4 regions of the Lentilactobacillus hilgardii genome follow, and region 2 is predicted to be linked to each of the others. Evidence: predicted binding sites of a transcription regulator. Region 2 holds the regulator's gene; each other region holds the start of a gene.
What was found. Region 2 encodes Rex, which represses fermentation and respiration genes when NADH is low (regulators of the CRP and FNR family bind a similar motif). Its sites were predicted from a motif close to TTGTGAANTANTTCACAA; they were not measured.

Region 1 (5,306 bases), 500 kb from region 2:
ATTTCGAAGCCGGATGACGCAATTATATTGACAATCCGGATTCTTAGTGTAGAATACTTATTAACATTTAAGAATCTAATCAATATTTAATCATTATCACTGTGATGAGAAGAGTAGGGCAATAAAGATGCTGATAGCGACTGTCGTTAGTGAGAGGGCAGAGCAGAACGTTGTTTGAAGATGAACTCGGAGTGATTACCAAGAGTGAAAGCTCAAGGTACGTGAGATTGGTCACGTTAACAATTAGAGGCGTTGATTGACGCAAATATGGGTGGTAACACGGAAAGTCCGTCCCTATGCATTTTGGTGCATGGGGGCGGACTTTTTTTTAAAATCAGGGTAGTCGTTAGAAGTCAGTCGGGATATCGGGAGGAAATTGTCATGAAATTAAAGTTGGCTTTAAAAAGATCACTGTTGGTTGTGGGGATTGCGTTAGCAGGTGTGGCCTTAACTGCTTGTGGTTCAAGCTCATCGTCATCAAAAAATGGTACTTATCGATCGGAACTTAAACAATCCAAGCAGCTGACGATCGGACTTGAGGGGACGTATCCGCCGTATTCCTATCGAAAAGATGGCAAGCTTACCGGATTTGAGGTTGAACTTGGAAAGGCAGTCGCTAAGAAACTGGGGGTCAAGGCAAACTTTGTTCCAACAAAATGGGATAGTTTGATTGCCGGTCTGGGCAGCGGCAAGTACGATGTGGTATTGAATAATATCACCCAAACACCGGAGCGCCGAAAACAGTACCTGTTCTCAAAGCCCTATGTGTATTCACGTTATGTCTTAATTACCCGTTCCGGAAGTAATGCCATTAAAACGACTGCGGATATTAAAGACAAGAAATTTGCCGAAGCGACAGGATCGGATAATGAGCTGATTGCCAAGAAATTTGGCGCAGTTATCGTGCCACAGGAGCAGTTCCAGACCAGCTTGGATTTAATCAAACAGGGTCGGGCACAGGGCGCAATTAATGCGGAATCGGCATTGCTGACATATGCCAAAGACAACTCGATTAAAGGGCTTAAGTATCGATTACTGAAGGATTCCGAACAGAAGCCGGCAAAAATTTCCGGCCTCTTTAATAAAAAGTCACCAAAATTAAAAGATAAGTTTAACAAAGTTCTCGACCAACTCAGAAAAGACGGGACATTGAAGCGTTTGTCGCAAAAGTATTTCAGCAAGGACATTACGACTAAATAGAAATGACATTAATCGTTAAGGTAAGCAGAAAGGATTAATAGAAATGACAGTTTGTAAACAGCTTCCTAAAGAGAAACTCGGCTTCTTCCCAACACCGGTCCATCGCCTGGATCGTTTGTCCAAACAGTTGGGCATTAATCTGTACTTAAAACGGGATGATTTCACGGGTCCCAATCTATTCGGCGGCAATAAAATCCGTAAGCTTGAATATTTGTTGGGGGATGCGCGTCAAAAAGGAGCTGATACGGTCATAACATTTGGGGCCACCCAGTCCAACCACGCGATGGAAACGGCTGTGGCAGCCAATCGACTTGGCCTAAACACGATTTTATATTTGGAGACCATTACGCCAAATGATCAACAGGATGATCGGGCAAATATTTTACTGGATAAAATTTTAGGCGCTCAAATCCACTATGTTTCGATGAAGGGTCGTACCGAAGCACAAGCCGATGAGATATCGATGCAGCAGGCCCTGGTAGAAAAGAAGCATTTGGAAGCGAACGGGCATCACGTTTATATTATTCCGGTAGGCGGGGCAACACCGATTGGGTCGGTTGGATTTGTGCTTGGCTTCAAAGAGCTGGTTGACCGACTTCCCGATGTGGCGATCGATTATGTTGTCCATGGCAGTGGGACAGGCGGTACGGCAGCCGGATTGATTGCAGGCGCAAAAGTATTTTCCAAAGAAGCCCATCCAACTCAAATATTGTCGATAAATGTGAGTCCCAAGCCGGAAAGCCACTATCAAAAAGTAGTTGATCTGGGAAATGATGCGTTGGGGTTATTGGATCTTGAGACCAGAATTTCACTGACAGATGCCCATTTTGATCAGTCATACTTTGGTGACGGATACGAAATTCCGAGTGAAGCCGGTTCGAATGCCATTCGATTACTGGCAAGAACTGAAGGTATTTTAACTGATCCTGTGTATACCGGAAAAGCCTTTGCCGGATTGCTGGACTATGTCAGAACCGGGAAAATCAAGCCCGGAAGTAACGTTGTTTTCTGGCATACGGGAGGTGTTTCAGCACTGTTTGCGGAACATAAAATTGTTGGGGAAATTGTGTAGTTAATCAATAGCACGGTGACAGGAAAAAGTCGACTTTTGATTATTTCTTATGTGAATAATTATCCACGCCTTATAACAAGCGGTTACAGGTAGGCCGCTTGTTTTTTTGTTGTGTCATTGTTAATTGTGCATAAAATTACAAGTCTAAATGATTGTGACCGCATAAAAATCGTTGTATTCTGAAAATGGTGGAAGGGCTTACAGGATGATTATAGTTCGGTTTTATTTTTGAGAGGAAGTTTTAATTATGGCTAAACAAATTACAGGTGCCGTCATCGAAAAGTTGAATGCTGAATTCAAGTTGGAAAGTTTGGAAGTCGATGATCAGCCGAAAGCCCACGAAGTATTGGTGCACATCGTTGCCAGCGGAATTTGTCATACCGACGAAGCTGTTCGAAACGGTTCTGCCGGAGAGTATCCTTATCCAGGCGTTGTCGGACACGAAGGCGCCGGAATCGTTGAAAAAGTCGGCTCACAGGTCAGCACGGTTAAGGTTGGTGATCACGTTATTCTGTCATATGACTACGATGGTACTTGCCACAACTGCCTGACCGGTCATCCGTCTTCCTGTATTAATTGGGCCAAATTGAACATGGCTGGAACCCGTCCAGACGGCTCATTCGCATTTACCCGTGATGATGGGTCACCTATCCACAACTTCTTTAATCAATCATCGTTCACGACAGAAACACTGGTTCAAGAGCGTAACGTCACCGTGATTGATAAGGATATTGACTTACGAAAAGTCGGACCGTTAGGCTGTGGCTTTGTTACCGGTTCGGGAACCGTCTTTAACGGGTTGAAACCAAAAGAGGGCGACACGATTGCAATTGTCGGGACCGGTGCCGTTGGTTCAGGTGCTTTAATGGCTGCAAAGATCAAGGGATGCTCCAAGATTATTTGTGTCGACATCCATGATAGTCGTCTGGAAATGGCAAAAGAGCTTGGTGCTACCGATACGATTAACAGTTTGAAAGAGAATTGGGTTGATAAGGTTAAAGAATTGACAAATGGTGAAGGCGTTAACTTCGCTATTGATACGACTGGTATTTCTGCAATTATGCACCAAGCAATTACCGCGTTGGCTTCGGGCGGTCACTTGGCACCGATTGCTGTTACCGCAAAGACATTGGAATTTATGCCGTGGAATGAATTAACTGCACTTCAAAAACACGTGGATGGCGTATTGATGGGGGATGCAATTCCACAATTGGCTCTTCAAAAACTGATCAATTTCTGGAAAGCCGGACAGTTCCCATTTGATAAACTGGAGAAGTTTTATACTTTCGAGCAAATTAATGAAGCAAACAAAGCTTCGAATGATGGCTCGGTTATTAAGCCCGTCATGATTATTGATCAGGATTACAAACCCGGTGAATAAACTAAAGTGTCATATTGATCTGCAATTTTAATTGATTTAGCTAAAAGTGTTCGCTTATCATAAACGATTTTGGTGGACACTTTTTTGCCGGTTAATTGAGCATTAAAAGCAGCAGCCTCATTGGAAAATGAGGCTGCTGCTTTTTAGTGCGTTATTTTTTAATTGTGACATACTTTGGATTAGCTGTAATATAGCCACCCTTCACCTGATAGCGAGTTGCACCATTTGTTGAGAAAACTGTTCCCAATAATTTGAAGTGATGAGCGGATTGTTTGCTTCTAAACGGGTAGGTTTTAACCCTTTTAGTGAGGTTCTTATCTTTATATAATGTCAGTTGGGTTTTTGCAATTGCAATTTTGGGCTTGGTAGAACTTGTCTGGGATTGCTTGTAGTTATCTAAAAACTTGAATTGATTATGATCTTGGAAATAAGCACCTAATTTTAAAAGGAGCTTATCTTCACCCTTTGCCGCTTCAAACTGGATCCCAAGCGGCATGTTTTGTTTGCTGACATAGGTTGGTAGACTGATAGCCGGTTCCCCTGAGATGTTGGCAAGTTGGGTGAAAGGTGTTTTGGTTAATCCATGAAGCCACGCATCATAGATGGTTTGTATCTGCTGATCATGGTCAAGATTACCGATCGTCTTGAGCTTTTCAACATACTCTGGCAAATAAGCAGGATCAGTATTTTTAGGTGCCGTCACTGCAGTGGTTGGCGTTAAGTACAGTGGGTATTTTTGATGAAAAGCGGTCATTTGTTGGTTAACCAAGTTGAATTCGTTGTTTACGATTGAATCAACATTGGTCGGTTGTTTTTGATCAGCTTGATAAAGTGCCCAGGTCATAGGGGAAACATCGTCAAATGTCATATCCCGCCCTAGTGCGCTTTTAACAAGCTTATTAGCGTCGGTACCGGTGCCGGTTGATTCAAGGTAATAAATGTGCATCAGTTTAACACCATCTACGGGTGAGTTTACATGAACAACTTTAAACCCCTTTGACTTTAAGAATGTAACAGCTTGCTTAACCGCATTAACGGCATCCTTGCTGACAGGCGTGTTAACAGGTGATTTGGTTGAGTAAGCGATTGGAACTTTCTTTAAATGACTTGGGACGGCTTTTAGCATGTTGGCGCCCGAATGATCAGACGTACTTAACAAACCATCAAATAATGTCTGCAAATCCTGAATGTTCTTAGCATCGGCAAAATTAACCGTGGACGGCGTTGTATCGTCACCTTCAATAACACCTTGGGTTGGTTTCAGGCCGATAACGCCACTCCAAGAAGCCGGAATCCGCAATGAGCCACCGGCATCATTACCTGTGGCAACCGGAACAATATCATCTGCCACGCTGGCAACCGCCCCGCCTGATGAACCACCCGTATTATCCGCGTGATTCCACGGATTATGGGCGACACCGTTAAGCGTTGAATTGGTAATATTGATTAAACCAAGTTCGGGAAAATTAGTTTGGCCGATGACAATAAAGCCCATTGATTGCAACCGTTGAACAAATGAACTGGTAGTGGTGGCCGTCCGATTTTTTAAAGCGATAAGACCGTCAGTATTTGAAGAGCCGCTAATTGGTTGACCGAGGCCTTTGATCAACAAAGGAACGCCATAAAATGGTTGTCCCGTATCTTTTAGATTGG
Region 2 (5,306 bases):
GGTGCATCCTTCTGAGGCTCATCGGCTACAACAGCTTCAGTAGTCAAAAGCAAAGCAGATACAGAAGCAGCATTTTGAAGTGCAGAACGGGTAACTTTGGTAGGATCAACAATACCATCATCGATCATATCTTCAAACTTACCATTTGCGGCATTATAACCAATGCCAGGCTTTTCGTCTTTTAACTGTTCAACGATAACTGAACCTTCAACACCAGCGTTTTCGGCAATCTGACGAACCGGTTCTTCGAGTGCTCGACGAACAATGTTGATACCAGTTGCTTCGTCGCCATCAGCCTTAAGCTTGGCGATTTCAGGAATAACATTAATCAATGCAGTTCCACCACCAGGTACGAAGCCCTCTTCAACAGCTGCACGAGTGGCGTTCAAAGCATCTTCGATTCGGTACTTCTTTTCCTTTAATTCGGTTTCAGTAGCTGCACCGACACGAACAACGGCAACTCCACCTGACAATTTAGCAAGACGTTCCTTTAATTTGTCACGGTCAAAGTCTGATGTTGTTTTTTCGATTTGAGTCTTAATTTCTGAAACACGTTGTGAAATTTGATCTTTTGAACCTGATCCGTCAACAATTGTAGTAGAATCTTTTGTGACATTGATCTTGTTGGCTTGACCTAATTGCTCAAGCGTTGCGTCCTTTAAGTTCAATCCAAGATCGTCAGTGATGACAGTAGCACCAGTTAACATGGCAATATCTTGGAGTTGATCTTTACGACGGTCACCAAAGCCGGGAGCCTTAACAGCGACAACGTTAAAGGTACCACGCATCTTGTTCAAAACAAGTGTTGGCAATGCCTCTCCACCAATATCATCGGCAATGATCAAAAGTGAACGACCTTGTTCCACAATCTTTTGAAGAAGTGGTAAAATATCTTGAATGTTAGTAATCTTTTTATCAGTTACAAGAATGTATGGGTTATCAAGATCTGCTTCCATCTTGTCATTATCGGTAACCATGTATTGTGACATATAGCCACGATCAAATTGCATACCTTCAACAACGTCCAAGCTGGTTTCAACACCACGTGATTCCTCGATTGTGATGACACCATCATGACCAACCTTCTCCATTGCGTCGGCAATTAACTTACCGACTTCTGGATTAGCTGATGAAATTGACGCAATCTGTGCAATATCATCTTTTGTTTTAACGTCATGTGACATCTTGTGAAGTGCATCAACAGCAGTTTTAGTGGCTGTTTCGATACCACGACGAATACCAACAGGGTTAGCACCGGCAGTCACGTTCTTCATGCCTTCGTTCACGATTGCTTGTGTTAAAACAGTTGCGGTCGTTGTCCCATCACCGGCAACATCGTTAGTCTTTGAAGCAACTTCAGAAACCAACTTTGCGCCCATGTTTTCGAAATGATCAGGTAGTTCAATTGCCTTGGCGATTGTCACACCATCATTAGTAATTGTTGGTGTACCAGCTGTTTGTTCCAAAACAACATTACGACCCTTAGGACCAATTGTAGCTTTAACCGTATCTGCTAATTTATCAACACCTTTAAGCATTGCGCTGCGAGCGTCTTCAGAAAACTTAACTTGTTTAGCCATTCCAATTTTCACCTCAAAAATTTATTTTGATTAAATTATTAAATTGTTGAATCAATTATCCGCAATTCAATTATTCGACGATTGCGACGATATCTTTTTCATGCAAAACTAAATAGGATTTGTCGTTATCTTCAATTTCCGTACCAGCGTACTTATCGAACATAACCTTGTCACCCTTTTTAACAACTGGGGCAACAGTTTGACCGTTATCTAAAACGCGGCCTTCCCCAACGGCAACAATTGTACCTGTTTGAGGCTTTTTCTTAGCGTTATCAGCTAAAACAATGCCGCCAACGTTTTTTTCCTCTTCTTCTTCTCTTTCGATAATTACGCGATCTCCTAATGGTTTTAACACGTTAGTCCCTCCATTTACAACAATTTTTAGCATCATTAGCACTCATATGACAGAAGTGCTAATCACTGCTTATAATATATTATTTTTTGAGCGGAATTGCAAGGATTTTTCATAAACATTGCAATATTCAAGCGTTTTTCAATCAATGCGATCAATTCTTGTTACAATAGCGTCAGGAGATTAAAGGCCAACGTCATCATGCGCTAAATATAAAAAAAGATCAGGACGATAACTGTCTTGACCTCTTTTCTATCACTCACAAATATATTGCTGACACACAAAATAAAGAGACTCCCATTATGTTGTGAAAGTTTGTCTTTCACAACATAATAAAGATTGTCCCCTGCCACTTATGACGCTTTATATGGTTACTTGCCAAAATTCTCTATAAAATAAATCAACGTTTGCAATTCGTTAGTTAAATCAACGTTTTGAACAAGTACATCGTCAGGAACGGAAAGTCTGATTGGTGTAAAGTTTAAAATTCCCTTTACACCGCCTGCAACAGCATCATCTGTTACTGCCTGAGCTGCGCTTGAAGGAACGGTTAAAATAATCACTTGGATTTGCTGTTCCTGAAGTTGATGTGCCAGTTCTTGAATTGGATAGACTGGAACGCCGTCCTCAATCTTATTAATAATTGTATCATCAGTATCGAAGGCTGCCGAAATCCTAACATTACCATCTTTGTGAAAGTTAAAATTCAGCAGGGCGTGTCCTAAGTTGCCAACCCCAATCAATGCAACGTTGGTTAAATGTTCCTGGTTCAAGATCTGCTTAAAAAACGAAAGCAGGCTATCCACATCATAACCATATCCACGCTTCCCCAATGCACCAAAGTATGAAAAGTCACGACGGATGGTAGCAGAATCTACTTGAACAGCTTCAGCTAATTCAGTTGAAGAAATCCGACTTTTGCCTGTGTCATGTAATATATTTAAGTATCTGTAGTAAATTGGCAACCGTTTAGCGGTCGCACGTGGAATATTTTCAGCTGTCACGAAAATTTCCTCCTAAATTTCATTAATTTTGCTAACTGAGCACTTTGTGAATCTCTCTTTACTTAGTATTCTAACATAAGATACCATCTTGTGAAATACATTTCAAATATTAGCTTTGAAATTAACAAAGAAATGTCACTATTAGAGACATCATCCCATCTAAATCGCCTCAAAATCAACAATATGATAAACTTATAAGGATAAAAGAAAGGTGGCTGGATCGTTGATAATCTTACAAGCCCAAGATTTAACCAAAAGATTTAATGGTATTAACATATTCTCAAAAGTAAACTTATCAATTCAAGAAAAAAGTCGCATTGCATTAGTCGGCCGAAACGGTGCCGGCAAATCAACATTAGTTAAAATGATCATCGGCGAGCAGTCCATCGATGGCGGTCAAATAACAACAAAAAAGAATCTCACAATCGGATATTTGGCGCAAGATACGGGATTAGATTCCGATAAGGGAATTTATGAAGAAATGTCGTCAGTCTTTGCGAAACTCAAGGAACAAGAAACTAAGATTCATGAACTTGAAGCTCAAATAAGCACGCTGGATCCAAAATCGGATAGGTTTCACCAAATTTCAGCAACTTATGATACTGTTCGAGCCAATTTTGAACAGCATAATGGTTATGGCTATGATGCGGAAATACGTGGCGTTCTCCATGGCTTCGGCTTTGATAAGGACCAGTACGATAAACCGATTAATGAACTTTCAGGTGGCCAAAAAACACAATTAGCACTTGCAAAACTACTACTTGAAAAACCTGAATTGTTAATTTTAGACGAACCAACCAATCACTTGGATGTCGAAACGATTACCTGGTTGGAAAGTTATATTCAAAACTACAGCGGTTCGTTATTGATTATTTCACATGACCGATATTTTCTTGATCGTATCGTTAACGAAGTTTATGACCTGGCTAACGGTACATTAAGACATTACGCCGGAAATTACACACAGTACACCCAAAAGAAGCAACAAGAAATCTCCCTTCGCTGGAAAGAATATGAAAAGCAACAGGCTGAAATTTCCAAACTCCAAACCTTCGTTGATAAAAATATTGTGAGAGCATCTACTACAAAACAAGCCCAGGCTCGTAGAAAACAGCTTGAGAGAATGAACCGAATTGAAAAGCCAACGTCTGACGGTAAAAGTGTTCGTTTCACATTCTCACCAAAATCCAAAAGCGGTAACAACATTTTAAAGGTCACTGACGCAGCAGTTGGTTATACAAAGATTCTTTCAGAACCAGTCAACTTGGATGTCAAAAGAAATCAGGCCATTGCAATTGTCGGCCCCAATGGGGTTGGTAAGTCCACCCTTTTAAAAAGCATTCTTGGCATTATTCCCTTTTTAAAGGGTTCGGCTCAATTTGGAACCGGTGTTGACACTGGGTACTATGATCAAGAACAAGCCTCACTACACCCTTCCAAAACGGTTTTAGGCGAAGTCTGGGATGATCACCCCACTACAGCCGAAGGAGACATTAGAAGCGTTTTAGGCAGCTTCCTCTTTTCTGGAGATGACGTTGCTAAAATGGTTCACGATTTGTCCGGTGGTGAAAAAGCCCGCTTACTTTTAACAAAGTTAGCAATGCAACACAATAATTTTTTAATTCTCGATGAACCAACCAATCATTTAGACATTGATAGTCGAGAGGTTTTGGAAAAAGCGCTAAATGGTTTTGATGGTACAATTCTCTTTGTTTCCCATGACCGTTATTTTATCAACAAAGTTGCCTCATCCGTTGTTGAACTGTCACAAAGAGGAACAACCCTTTACCTTGGTGATTATGATTACTATGTTGATAAAAAAGATGAACAGCTTGCGATTAAGGAACATGAGCAGGAAAAACAGGGAACCGCTCAATTAGCCGCGCAGGCTACCACGTCAACGACTGATAAAAAGAACTATGAAGTCAATAAACAAAATCAAAAGGAAGTTCGAAAACTAAATCGCGAAGTCACCGATTTGGAATCCCAGTTAGACGAACTGTCTAAAAGTAAAAATAATATTGAAAATCAAATGGCTCAGCCAGAAGTTTTTAACGACTTAGATAAGGCGTCCGATCTTCAGAAGAAACTTGAAATGGTCGATCAGGAAATCAAAGAAACTGAAAGTAAATGGGAGCAAAAGAGTCTTCAGTTAGAAGATATTGAGTAATTCATAAAAAGGACCAACAGCAAAGTAAACCACAAAATTGGCTTACCCTGACTGTTAGTCCTTTTATATTCAAGAATATTTAATTAATTTCTATCGATCATTACCTAAATTAATTAGTTGCAGGTTCCTTAATCCATTCAAATTCCAAACTGGGATCAGCATTTAGCGTTGCATTTGTAAATACTCGATGGCGATACAAC
Region 3 (5,306 bases), 610 kb from region 2:
GTGTTGTTGAATTTTTGAGCTTTGTTCCAATTGCGATCATGTCAGCTTTGTGGTTTGAAAATTTATTTATACAACATTTGGGACAGCTGCCATCGCTGAATATCCCTAATTTACTAGCTTCTTTACCGACGGTTTTGAGTGCCGTTATTTCAAAAAATTTGCTGGTCACCGTGGTAGTCGGCGTTATTTCACTGGGATTTTTAAGAATCTTTTTGGGGATGTAAGTAGAAACGGTATTAACCAAACGTTATTTAACGAGCTATTTTATCGATTGTATTAAAAGTGTCATTGCTTAAAAGACGTAAAAAATGCGTGGATAGCCTGGTTTCGGTTTATCATCTGAAAGCTGACAGGCCATTGACGCATTTTGACTGTTATAATATCTTTATTGGAAATTAAATTGATTTGGAGGGATTCTATGATTACATTAAATGCTATGTCCCAAAAAGATTACGATACTTATTTGTCGACAGCAGTAACCGACTATGCCGGAGAAAAAATTAAGGCGGGGACTTGGACCGAACAACTGGCCTTTCAGCGGGCAAGTGAAGAATATCAGCGTTTACTGCCCAATGGTATAGCAACACCGGACAATTATTTTTATAGGATCGACCATAACGAAACCAAAGTTGGTGTTATTTGGATTGCTAAAAGTACGGATAACCCGGAAACAGCGTTTATTTACGATCTTCAAATATTGAAGCAGTATCAGGATCAGGGATTTGGCAAACAGGCTTTAAAATTGGCCGGTAATGAGGCTTTAAAAATCGGGTTTAAGAATATGGCGTTGCATGTGTTTGGCAGTAATAAGCGGGCAATTCATGTTTATCGGGAAAGTGGATTTGAAGTAACCGATATTAACATGGAGAAGAAGTTATCAAAAGAATAACGTCACTATTGAAAAAAATCCACCGACAAAGTAGCTGTCGGTGAATTTTTTCATAAGGGAATAATTATCTGTTGCCCTTCCACCAAAGCAGAACCAGGAAGTGGGCTTAGAGGAAGGGTGAGGTTCTGTATTTCTACAATTGTTCAGGGAAAGCCGGATTATAATGCCGGATCAATCAAAATCTTAACTTGTGATTTATCAGTTGCCAAGGCTTTAATTCCTTGATCCAATGCATCATCCAAGCTGACTTTCTTTGTAACGATCTTCTTGAACAAATCTTTATGATTGTCAATAATTCCTAAAACATTAGGGAATGAATTGTTGTAGCAAAGCGTCGTAATGATATCGAGGCCTTGCATAATTAAATCATCTGTCATATTCATTGTAAGTGGTTTCCCATAAAGTGCAACTACTTGTAAGGTACCGGTTCGTTTTGTGACCTTCAATGCAGTATCAAAGGTGGCTTGAACACCGGCACACTCAAATGTAATATCAACACCGTTTGGAAAATCTTTTTTGATTTCTTTTTCGACATCAACCTGAGTAGGGTCAAGTGCATGTTTCAGTCCGAGCTCCTTTGCTTTTTCCAAACGGACCTTGGAAACATCAACGATATAAACTTTGTTTGCACCGGCAATTTTAGCTAAAAGTGCCTGGAGTAATCCAATTGGACCTGCTCCCATAACAGCGACACTTTGACCTTCTCGCAAGTGGCTCTTCTTGACGGCTTCGTAAACAACGGCTGTTGGTTCAGCCAAAGCGCCCAATTCAAAACTCATGTCTTCTGGTAATTTGTGAGCAAAGACACCTTGAACGTTTGCGTATTGTGCCATTCCACCATCTTCTGAAAATCCTAAGAAGTTACCGGCGCCATCGGTTGAAACAGCTCGGTTACAGAAATTATAGTTTCCTGCACGACAGTTTTCACATTTTCCACAGGCAAGCAATGGCTCTACAGCAACATGGTCACCAACTTGTAGTCCGTCGACATCTTTTCCGACCTTTACGACCTCACCGGAAAATTCATGTCCAAGTGTAATTGGTACTGTTTTGCCGGTCAATGGGTACGGCACAGTTGGCAAGCCCCAACCCTCAAGGTATGCATGTAAGTCGCTACCACAAATACCACAATACTTAACCTTTAATTGTACCTGATCATCTTTTGGTTCCGGTATGTCAACATCTTCCACACGAATATCTTTTTCACCATAAATACGTACTGCTTTCATGATATGAGCCTCCTAAGTGAAAATGTTATTTTCTCTGTACAGATACATTTTACATCTTTGAGAAAGCGCTAACAATAAAATGCTTGTATTTGTAATATTAAATTCACAAAGTGATCCTTATCACCTGTTATTGTTGCCATCACACTAATGAAAAGGGTATCATATTAATAAAGAAACTAATCGATTTGACCGGAGGCGTTTATTATCGTTGAAACAATTACCTGTGCCCAAACAGCTGCAATTCACGAAAGCTATATTTTCCCTGGGGACATGAACAACAATCAAATTCAATTTGGTGGGCGAACATTGGAGATCCTTGATGCCAATGCCGGCCTGTCGGGTGTAAAATTTTTGCCGAGTCATTTATCATTTGTGACGGCAGGTTATGACCATACGCAATTTCTGGCACCTTTAACTCCTGGCGATATTAGTAAGTGCACATCATACGTAACCGGTGCCGATAAAAAAGCAGTTGAGGTATTTAGCAAGTTTGAAGCATATAATAAACAAACGAAAGAAACCAAGCTGGCGTTTATGTCATTTTGTACGCTGATTGTGACCAACCCACTTGAAGACGTTCAGTTTCCCAAGTTAATACCGGAAACTGCCGAAGAGGTTTATTTGGTAAAAAACTATCAGGAGCGATTAAAGAAGCGGCGACAGGAACTTCAAGAGAATAAAGAAATTGTGAAACATCTTAATATTGAGTGAGTTCGATACCTGATCGAAAGAATTCAATTTAACCGCACAATTAGTGCAATAACAAACAGAAAAGAGGTGGACAAAAGCAATTGTCCACCTCTTTTTAGACGATATAAAAAAGATTTTTTAATTGAATGATGACTTTAGTAGGCTGTCCAACCGCCATCAACGGGTAACACAGCACCATTGATATAGGCTGCCTTGTCGGAAACTAGGAAAAGTGCTGTGTCAGCAATTTCTTCAGGACTACCGGGCTTGGGTGAGGTTTGCATCCCGGTCATTTGGCGTTTTATACCGAACTCATTTATATTTCCCATTGTCTGGGCAATATTGGTTTGAATGCCACCCGGTGCAATAGCATTAACCCGAATACCCTCGTTTGCATACATATAGGCTGTATTCTTGGTAAGACCAACAACAGCATGTTTGGATGCCGTATATGCCGCACCGGCACGAGCGCCGTTTGTCCCACCGACGGACGCAATGTTTAAAATAACACCAGTGTGCTTTGGAAGAAATTCCCTGATTGCTTCCCGCATACCATACATCACACTATCTGTGTTGACAGCCATAACCTTGTGCCATTCGTCATCTTCCAAGTCGCCAATTGCAGCCATGTTGTCCATAATACCGGCGTTATTGACCAAGATGTCTACGTGGTCATAATGATCTTTGGCAAATGCAAACATTGACGAAATATCTTGGCGATCTGCAACGTTGACTTTGATTGCGGCTGCTTCATAGCCATCTGACTGAATATCCTTGATGACTTTATTAGCGTTATCAATATTCAAATCGGCAGCGACTACTTTTGCACCCTCTTTAGCAAACAGCTTGGCCATCGCGGCCCCCATTCCTGATCCGGCACCAGTGATAATCGCAACTTTATTCATTAATAATTGAGTATCCATCATCATTTTCCTCCTTAGATTGGTGAGTGAAATCACATTCATTATAAATAACTTTGTGAGCGTTTCCAATAATTTGGATTTCTACGAACTTAATAGAGGTTGCTGCAATAATTAAATGGTAAACTTTAGTTGTAAAATGAAAATTGGAGGTGGCTGTTTATGTATGAAACAATTTTAGTTCCTGTTGACGGTAGTGATAATTCTAAACGGGCTGTGAGCGAAGCAGCTAAATTGGCAAATAAATTCGGATCAACGTTACAAATCGTTTCCGTAGCAAGTGATCAACGCTATGTTCAATATGGGGTAACATTGGGGCAAGATGTCATGCAATCATTTCAGGAACGGGCTGAAGAAATTCTGGATGATGCCAGAGACGAAGCGGAAAAGCTTGGCGCAAAAGTTGAAACCCATTTCGTTGTGGGGGTTCCTAAGATTCAAATTTCTAAAGCCTTACCTGCAAAATACGGGGCTTCTTTGATTGTAATGGGTAAATCAGGTGTGAACGGCATTTCACGAGCAATTCTGGGGTCAACAACTGCTTACGTTGTCCGTCATTCAACAGTTAATGTGATGGTTATTGATTATCCAAGAGACTAATATTGTATTGAAATAATTTTACTGTCGGGACAAAGTCAGGCCTTGTCCCGGCTTTTTGAGTTTATAAAAGTGTTCATAAATGCGTCCGTTGAATGCTTATGATGAGCTATAATTTTAGAATGACTCTTGTATTTTTCTTAATATTCCGTCACGGTTTCCCACAACAAAATGACTAATGTTACAATAGCCCTAAAATTTCTAGCGAAAAGATGTGGACCATGGCTTTTAAATTAAAGAGCAGGATGACTTGGATACAAGTTTTAATCGTTGTTATTTTTTGTCTAGTGGCCGTTTTTCTGACTGCTCATGACGACAGTTTGTATTCTGAACCGATTTTTCAGGTCACCAAGGTGACAAATGGTAAGGTAACAAAGATGTCCGATGAGTTTCATAATGTTGATTACTATCATCAGCAACTATTATCGGGACATATTACGAATGGAAAGTATGCCGGTAAGCATTTAAAAATCCAAAATGCTTATTCGAATTCCGGAGCAATGGACCATCAATATCGAACCAACCAGAAACTGTTTATTGTTTTACATACAAGCCCGAAGCTCCACGCAACCGTTAAAGATTTAAAGCGTGACACACCGATTATCTTTTTGCTGGCATTAGCGGTGAGCCTATTGTTTATTATTTTAAAATTTAGAGGTGTTACCGTCATTTCCAGTATTGTGATCAATACGATATTGTTTTGGCTTGCTGTCAAGATAGATCATCATAACAATGGTGCAGCAGTGATTCCAATCTTTAGTATTTTGGCCGTTATCTTCTGTATAATCACGTTATTTCTGGTGATGGGTTGGAATCGAAAAATGTTGGTTACTTTATCTGCGGTCATTTCCGCGACAGCAATTACGATTCTACTGACATTACTTGTCTTTGGCGTCACACATGAGAAGGGGATGTACTATGAATCGATGCAGTACGTTACCCAACTTCCCAAACCATTATTTTTGGCGGAAGTCTTGATCG
Region 4 (5,306 bases), 990 kb from region 2:
CTAATCGGTGAATCAATTGATTCGGCCTTTACGTTTAATTGCTCGCTTAACAAGTTGGCTACTTTTTCAGTATTCCCTGTTCTTGAATAAAATCGAATGGCATCCATATTCTGACCTCCCCAAATTATTTTGCGTTCGGTAATTACACCTTTAATTATAGTTCTGAATCCGCTTTCTTTCAAAGATTAGTTCGCCATCAACCTAATTGGTCATAAAAAAAGACTGAACAATACGATGTCGATCAGCCTCTTGAATCAGTTAAAATCATGCTTTCAGCGTTACTCTTTATTAATTGCTAACTTCTGTTTGGTCTTTTCTGACAATTCATCATTTATACGGCCACTTTTAAAGCCTCAGTCAATACTGGTTAATGGTGCCGCCACAAATCCAATAATTGAATACCCAGACGGCATCGATTGGATAATACAGTAGACAATCTTAGTTAAAGACACAGTCTCCTTTTCTTCCAGACAAACATTGCTTAATGCTTCAAATTTGTGACGTATTTATACGACTGCTCGCCTGCCTGACGGCCAAAGATAACCGTTTCGGCAATTGAATTGCCGCCAATTCGGTTATTACCATGAAGCCCACCGGCAACTTCTCCACCGGCAAATAGTCCTTTAATCGGGTGACCATTGTCAGTCAATACTTGAGCTTTCCGATTAATCTTGACACCACCCATTGTGTAATGAACGGCTGGTGCGATATGAATGGCATAGAACGGGGCTTGTGAAATATCCCGATCCATCCCTGTCGAACGGCCAAATTCAGTATCGTTTTTATCAGCAACGTAACCGTTCCAGTTGGAAACCGTCTTTCCCAAATTGGCTGCATCAACATTAATAGTCTTAGCTAATTCATCGATTGAATCACCGTGAACAACCAGGCCGATGTGATCATAAAACTCAATGGCTTTAACATGGGCTCGAATTCCAGTATCCAAAATCAGATAGGCACTCTTTTCAGGCAACTGATTAATGGCGTTCGTCACGTTCTTTCGGGTATCCAGTTCGTTAACAAATCGCTTACCTTCACCATTCACTAGAATGGCACCTTCACCACGGGTTGCTTCACCAATTAAAAAGGCATGATCGGTATCCTGCTGAACGGTTGGATGAACCTGGATTTGATCCATATCCACCAACCCCGCACCCACACTCTGAGCCAATTTAATACCGTCGCCGGTTGCCCCTGGTTGGTTTGTCGTGTTGTAACCAACCAGATCCGGTCGATATTTTTGAATGATATCCTTGCTGGCACCAAAACCACCCGTGGCCAAAACCACTGCATCGGCTTTGATTTGCTTTTGCGTGCCATCACCTAAAGTGACGCTGACGGCGCTAATTGCCTTGTCGGTTTCTTCTAATTTATCAACGTGAACGTTATTGAAAACCGGGATTTCTTCCTTTTCAATAAGTTTAAGCAATTCTGTAACCAGGAAATTGCCAATCGGTGCCATACTGCCAGGACGGTGCGTCCGCTTAATCTTCATTCCGCCGGTAATCGTCACGTCATCCAAATGAATACCGTGATCTGCCAGCCAATCAATTGCCAATGCCCCGTGAGTGGTGAAGTATTGCAGCATTTCTTTATTGTTTAATTCACCGCCGCCACGGTAAGTATCTTCATAAAATTCTTCATAACTGTCCACAATGTGATGCTTGAGTTGAACGTTGGTTTCAGCCGCATTCATCCCTGAAGAGGCCCGGTTGGTATTACCGCCAAAGTTAGCCATCTTTTCAAAGATCACCGGATTCAATCCCAGCTCATGAGCCTGAAGTGCAGCGGTCATTCCGGTTGAGCCGGACCCAATCACGACTAAATCGTATTGGTCTTTTAATTCTTTAATATCAGTTGATTGAAAGACATATTTTGCCATCTTGCGCTTATTTCCTCTCTGTTCATTAGGTTGCTATTTTTGAAAAATCCCAACCCAGGATTTCCCAAATCGACGTTTTATACACCGGGTGCTAAACGCTTTGTTACGCACGTTCTTAGGACTGCTGCGCTAACCATAAACCTGCATGTAAGCTAACGGCCATCAAATTCCAAAAACGGGGATTTAATGCCTGTCAACTGACACTCCGGCTTGTCCCGATTAGCTTCGCGCACTATCAATATTTGTCATCTTCAATGGGTCAACCCATTTATCAAACTGTTCCGCCGTTACCTTTCCCGATTTAATAGCGGCTTCACGAAGTGTCGTGCCGGCTTTATCAGCGGCCTGGGCAATTTTGGCACTATCGTGATAACCAATATGTGGCGACAGTGCTGTAACGGTCATTAATGACTGATCAACTAATTCGGTCATTCGATCAGCGTTAACAGTCAATCCGTGAATCATCTTGTCTGCAAATCCGGTCATTGTGCCGGCTAATAAGTCCGCTGATTCCAGAAAAGCATCGATCAGGACCGGTTTATAAACGTTCATTTCAAAATTACCTTGTGAAGCGGCCATATCAACAACCACGTCATTTCCCACCACCCGAACAGCAGCCATCGTAACGGCTTCGGCCTGAGTCGGGTTAACTTTCCCGGGCATAATGGAGGACCCCGGTTCGTTTGCCGGAATATTCAACTCATCATACCCGGCACGAGGACCACTTGCCAGAAAACGGACGTCATTCGCAATTTTCATCAGATCAGCAGCTAAGGTCTTCATGGCACCATGGACAACGTTTAATCCCGAATGAGCTGCCAAACCGTCAAATTTATTGGTATCAGCTGTGAATTTAAGCCCGTAAACTTTACTCATTCGTTCAGCAATGTCATCCGCAAAATGTGGTGCAGCATTTAATCCGGTTCCAACTGCCGTACCACCCATTGCTAATTCAAGCAGTGTGCCGTCCAACCCCTTTAAATAGGAAAGATCATGTTCAACCATGCTGACCCAGCCACTTACTTCTTGGCCAAATGTCAGTGGCGTTGCATCCTGAAGATGGGTTCGTCCGATTTTAACCGTTCGCCAATAGGTTTCCTGCTTAATCTTTAATTCATCAATTAGATGTTGGGCAGACTCTTCCAGTTTCTGAATGGCTTCACTGGCCGTAATATTCATGGCAGTCGGAAAAATATCGTTTGAACTCTGACCATGGTTCACATCATCATTAGGTAAAATATCAACGCTGCTGTCGATTTGAGCAGCCCTATGTGCAACAACTTCGTTAACGTTCATATTTGTTTGGGTTCCTGATCCGGTTTGGTAAACTTTCAGCGGGAAGTCTTTTCGGAGGTCTTCATCGGATAACGACAGTAGTGAATCAATTGCTTTAACGATCAAGTCGCCTTTTTCTTGATTCAATGCGCCCTCCTCAGCATTTGATTGTGCGGCGGCTTTCTTGATTTGCAGCAAGGCTTTAATGATTGGTAAGGGCATAAACTGACCGGTTGGAAAATTGTTTCGACTCCTCTCAGTTTGTGGTCCCCATAACGCACTTGCAGGAATTTCAACTGGGCCTATCGTATCTTCTTCAACTCGTACATCTTTGTCTGACATATTGGTTACCTCCATTATGAATAATAGTTAAAGTAAACAGTTAATATTATACAATGCGTTTAATTGTTACATTAATCACAATATAAATAAAAATAGTCGCATTTTTTAAAATGCATTTACAGATCACTACCTGATCATCTTACTATCCCTCGTCAGTTATAGTCAATCTCCGGGTAGGCCATTAATAATATTAATATGAGCAAAGCCTTAAAAATCAATCACCTATGTCATATTCAACTACCTGTTTGAGCTACCTTTCTAGTGGTAGGAATAAATTAGGCTTTCATTCTGATTTTCAAAGGAATCGATTGATGATTGACCTCTTTTCACAATGCAATCAATTTCACGACACCTTTCATTTCACAAGCAGTTCCTTTATTAATGAGCCAAAACATCTATGGTAATAGGATTTATCCTTTAACTTTCGGTGTTTTTATTTAAAATTCACTAACTAAAAAATGAAAAGATTAAATTAAAGCGTTTACATTTCACAATCATGCAACTATACTCGAGTAAGTGAAGAGCATTTTACAAAATAATTTTAGGAGGCTTAATTTATGGTTGAAAAGATTAGTGGTTCTGATGCTGTATTAAAGGTGCTGGAACAATGGGGCGTTAACCACATCTATGGCCTGCCAGGTGGCTCATTTGACTCGACCATGAATGCAATTCATAATCAAAAAGATAAGATTAACTATGTTCAAGTACGTCACGAGGAAGCGGGTGCGATTGCTGCATCGGCAACCGCAAAGTTAACCGGTAAGGTCGGTGTCTGCTTCGGTTCAGCCGGCCCCGGTGCGGTCCATTTACTTAATGGCCTATACGATGCTAAAAGTGATGGCGTTCCGGTTGTTGCTTTAGTTGCTCAAGTGCCTACCAGTAATATGAACATGGACTTCTTCCAAGCCATGGATGAAGAACCTATCTTTGATGATGTAGCGGTCTGGAATCGAACGGCAATGACTGCCGATGCCTTGCCGCGAATGACTGATGAAGCCATCCGTCAAGCGTATATGAAGCACGGTGTTGCTGTATTAACGATTCCAAAAGATCTTGGCTGGGCTCAAATTGATAATACTTACGAACCGAATTTGAAGTCACATACCGCACCGGCATATCCGGATCCACGTCCTGAAGACGTTTCCGAAGCCGTCAAGTTAATCAAAGATGCCAAATCACCAATGATTTACTTCGGTCTTGGTGCCAAAGACGCCGCTGATGAATTAAAAGCCGTTTCCGAAAAGTTTAAGATGCCATTAGTCTCATCCGTTTTGGCTAAGGGCATTATTGATGACGATTATCCAGCTTATCTGGGATCTACCGGCCGGGTTGCACCTAAGCCGGGGGCTGAAATCGGATTTAGTACCGACCTGATTCTTTGGGTTGGTAATGATGTGCCATTCAGTGTTTTCCTGTTCAATAAAAAAGCAAAAGTCATTCAAATTGATATCGAAAGTGAAAAGTTGGGTAAACGTCGTCACAACGATGTTTCCATGCTGACAGACTCCAAGAAGGCCCTGAAGGCTATTTTGGATGCCGGTGAAGAAAGAAAGCCATCCGCATTCTATCAAGCTGCTTTGGCCGATAAAACCAACTGGCTCGATTGGCAAAACAGCTTCAAAGATGCCACCGAAAAGCCGGTTCGTCCGGAACCAATATTTGACGTTATTAATAAGACTGCTAGTGACAAAGCCGTCTTCGCCGTGGATGTCGGAAACGTCAACATTAACTTTGAACGTTTAATTTCAATGCATGGCGATCAAAAGTGGGCAACTTCAGGTATTTACGCAACCATGGGCTTTGCACT

Region 1: the regulator Rex is predicted to act here: its motif matches at 2,397-2,414, upstream of GQR93_RS11810 (NAD(P)-dependent alcohol dehydrogenase).
Region 3: the regulator Rex is predicted to act here: its motif matches at 2,176-2,193, upstream of GQR93_RS12280 (2,3-butanediol dehydrogenase).
Region 4: the regulator Rex is predicted to act here: its motif matches at 3,563-3,580, upstream of GQR93_RS14010 (class II fumarate hydratase).

The regions. Positions count from the first base shown of each region.
Region 1 is NZ_CP047121.1:2,477,936-2,483,241, reverse strand. Features, by position in the region: gene GQR93_RS11820 (transporter substrate-binding domain-containing protein) at 382-1,200, shown strand; gene GQR93_RS11815 (D-cysteine desulfhydrase family protein) at 1,244-2,272, shown strand; gene GQR93_RS11810 (NAD(P)-dependent alcohol dehydrogenase) at 2,520-3,653, shown strand; gene GQR93_RS11805 (amidase family protein) at 3,805-5,306, opposite strand, start outside.
Region 2 is NZ_CP047121.1:1,973,024-1,978,329, forward strand. Features, by position in the region: gene groL (chaperonin GroEL) at 1-1,580, opposite strand, end outside; gene groES (co-chaperone GroES) at 1,651-1,935, opposite strand; gene GQR93_RS09280 (redox-sensing transcriptional repressor Rex) at 2,304-2,936, opposite strand; gene GQR93_RS09285 (ABC-F family ATP-binding cassette domain-containing protein) at 3,160-5,106, shown strand; gene tsaD (tRNA (adenosine(37)-N6)-threonylcarbamoyltransferase complex transferase subunit TsaD) at 5,216-5,306, opposite strand, start outside.
Region 3 is NZ_CP047121.1:2,581,641-2,586,946, reverse strand. Features, by position in the region: gene GQR93_RS12290 (AzlD domain-containing protein) at 1-224, shown strand, start outside; gene GQR93_RS12285 (GNAT family N-acetyltransferase) at 419-889, shown strand; gene GQR93_RS12280 (2,3-butanediol dehydrogenase) at 1,048-2,118, opposite strand; gene GQR93_RS12275 (hypothetical protein) at 2,389-2,829, shown strand; gene GQR93_RS12270 (glucose 1-dehydrogenase) at 2,964-3,773, opposite strand; gene GQR93_RS12265 (universal stress protein) at 3,891-4,328, shown strand; gene GQR93_RS12260 (YibE/F family protein) at 4,538-5,306, shown strand, end outside.
Region 4 is NZ_CP047121.1:2,962,025-2,967,330, forward strand. Features, by position in the region: gene GQR93_RS14000 (flavodoxin family protein) at 1-107, opposite strand, end outside; gene GQR93_RS14005 (flavocytochrome c) at 482-1,882, opposite strand; gene GQR93_RS14010 (class II fumarate hydratase) at 2,102-3,514, opposite strand; gene spxB (pyruvate oxidase) at 4,057-5,306, shown strand, end outside.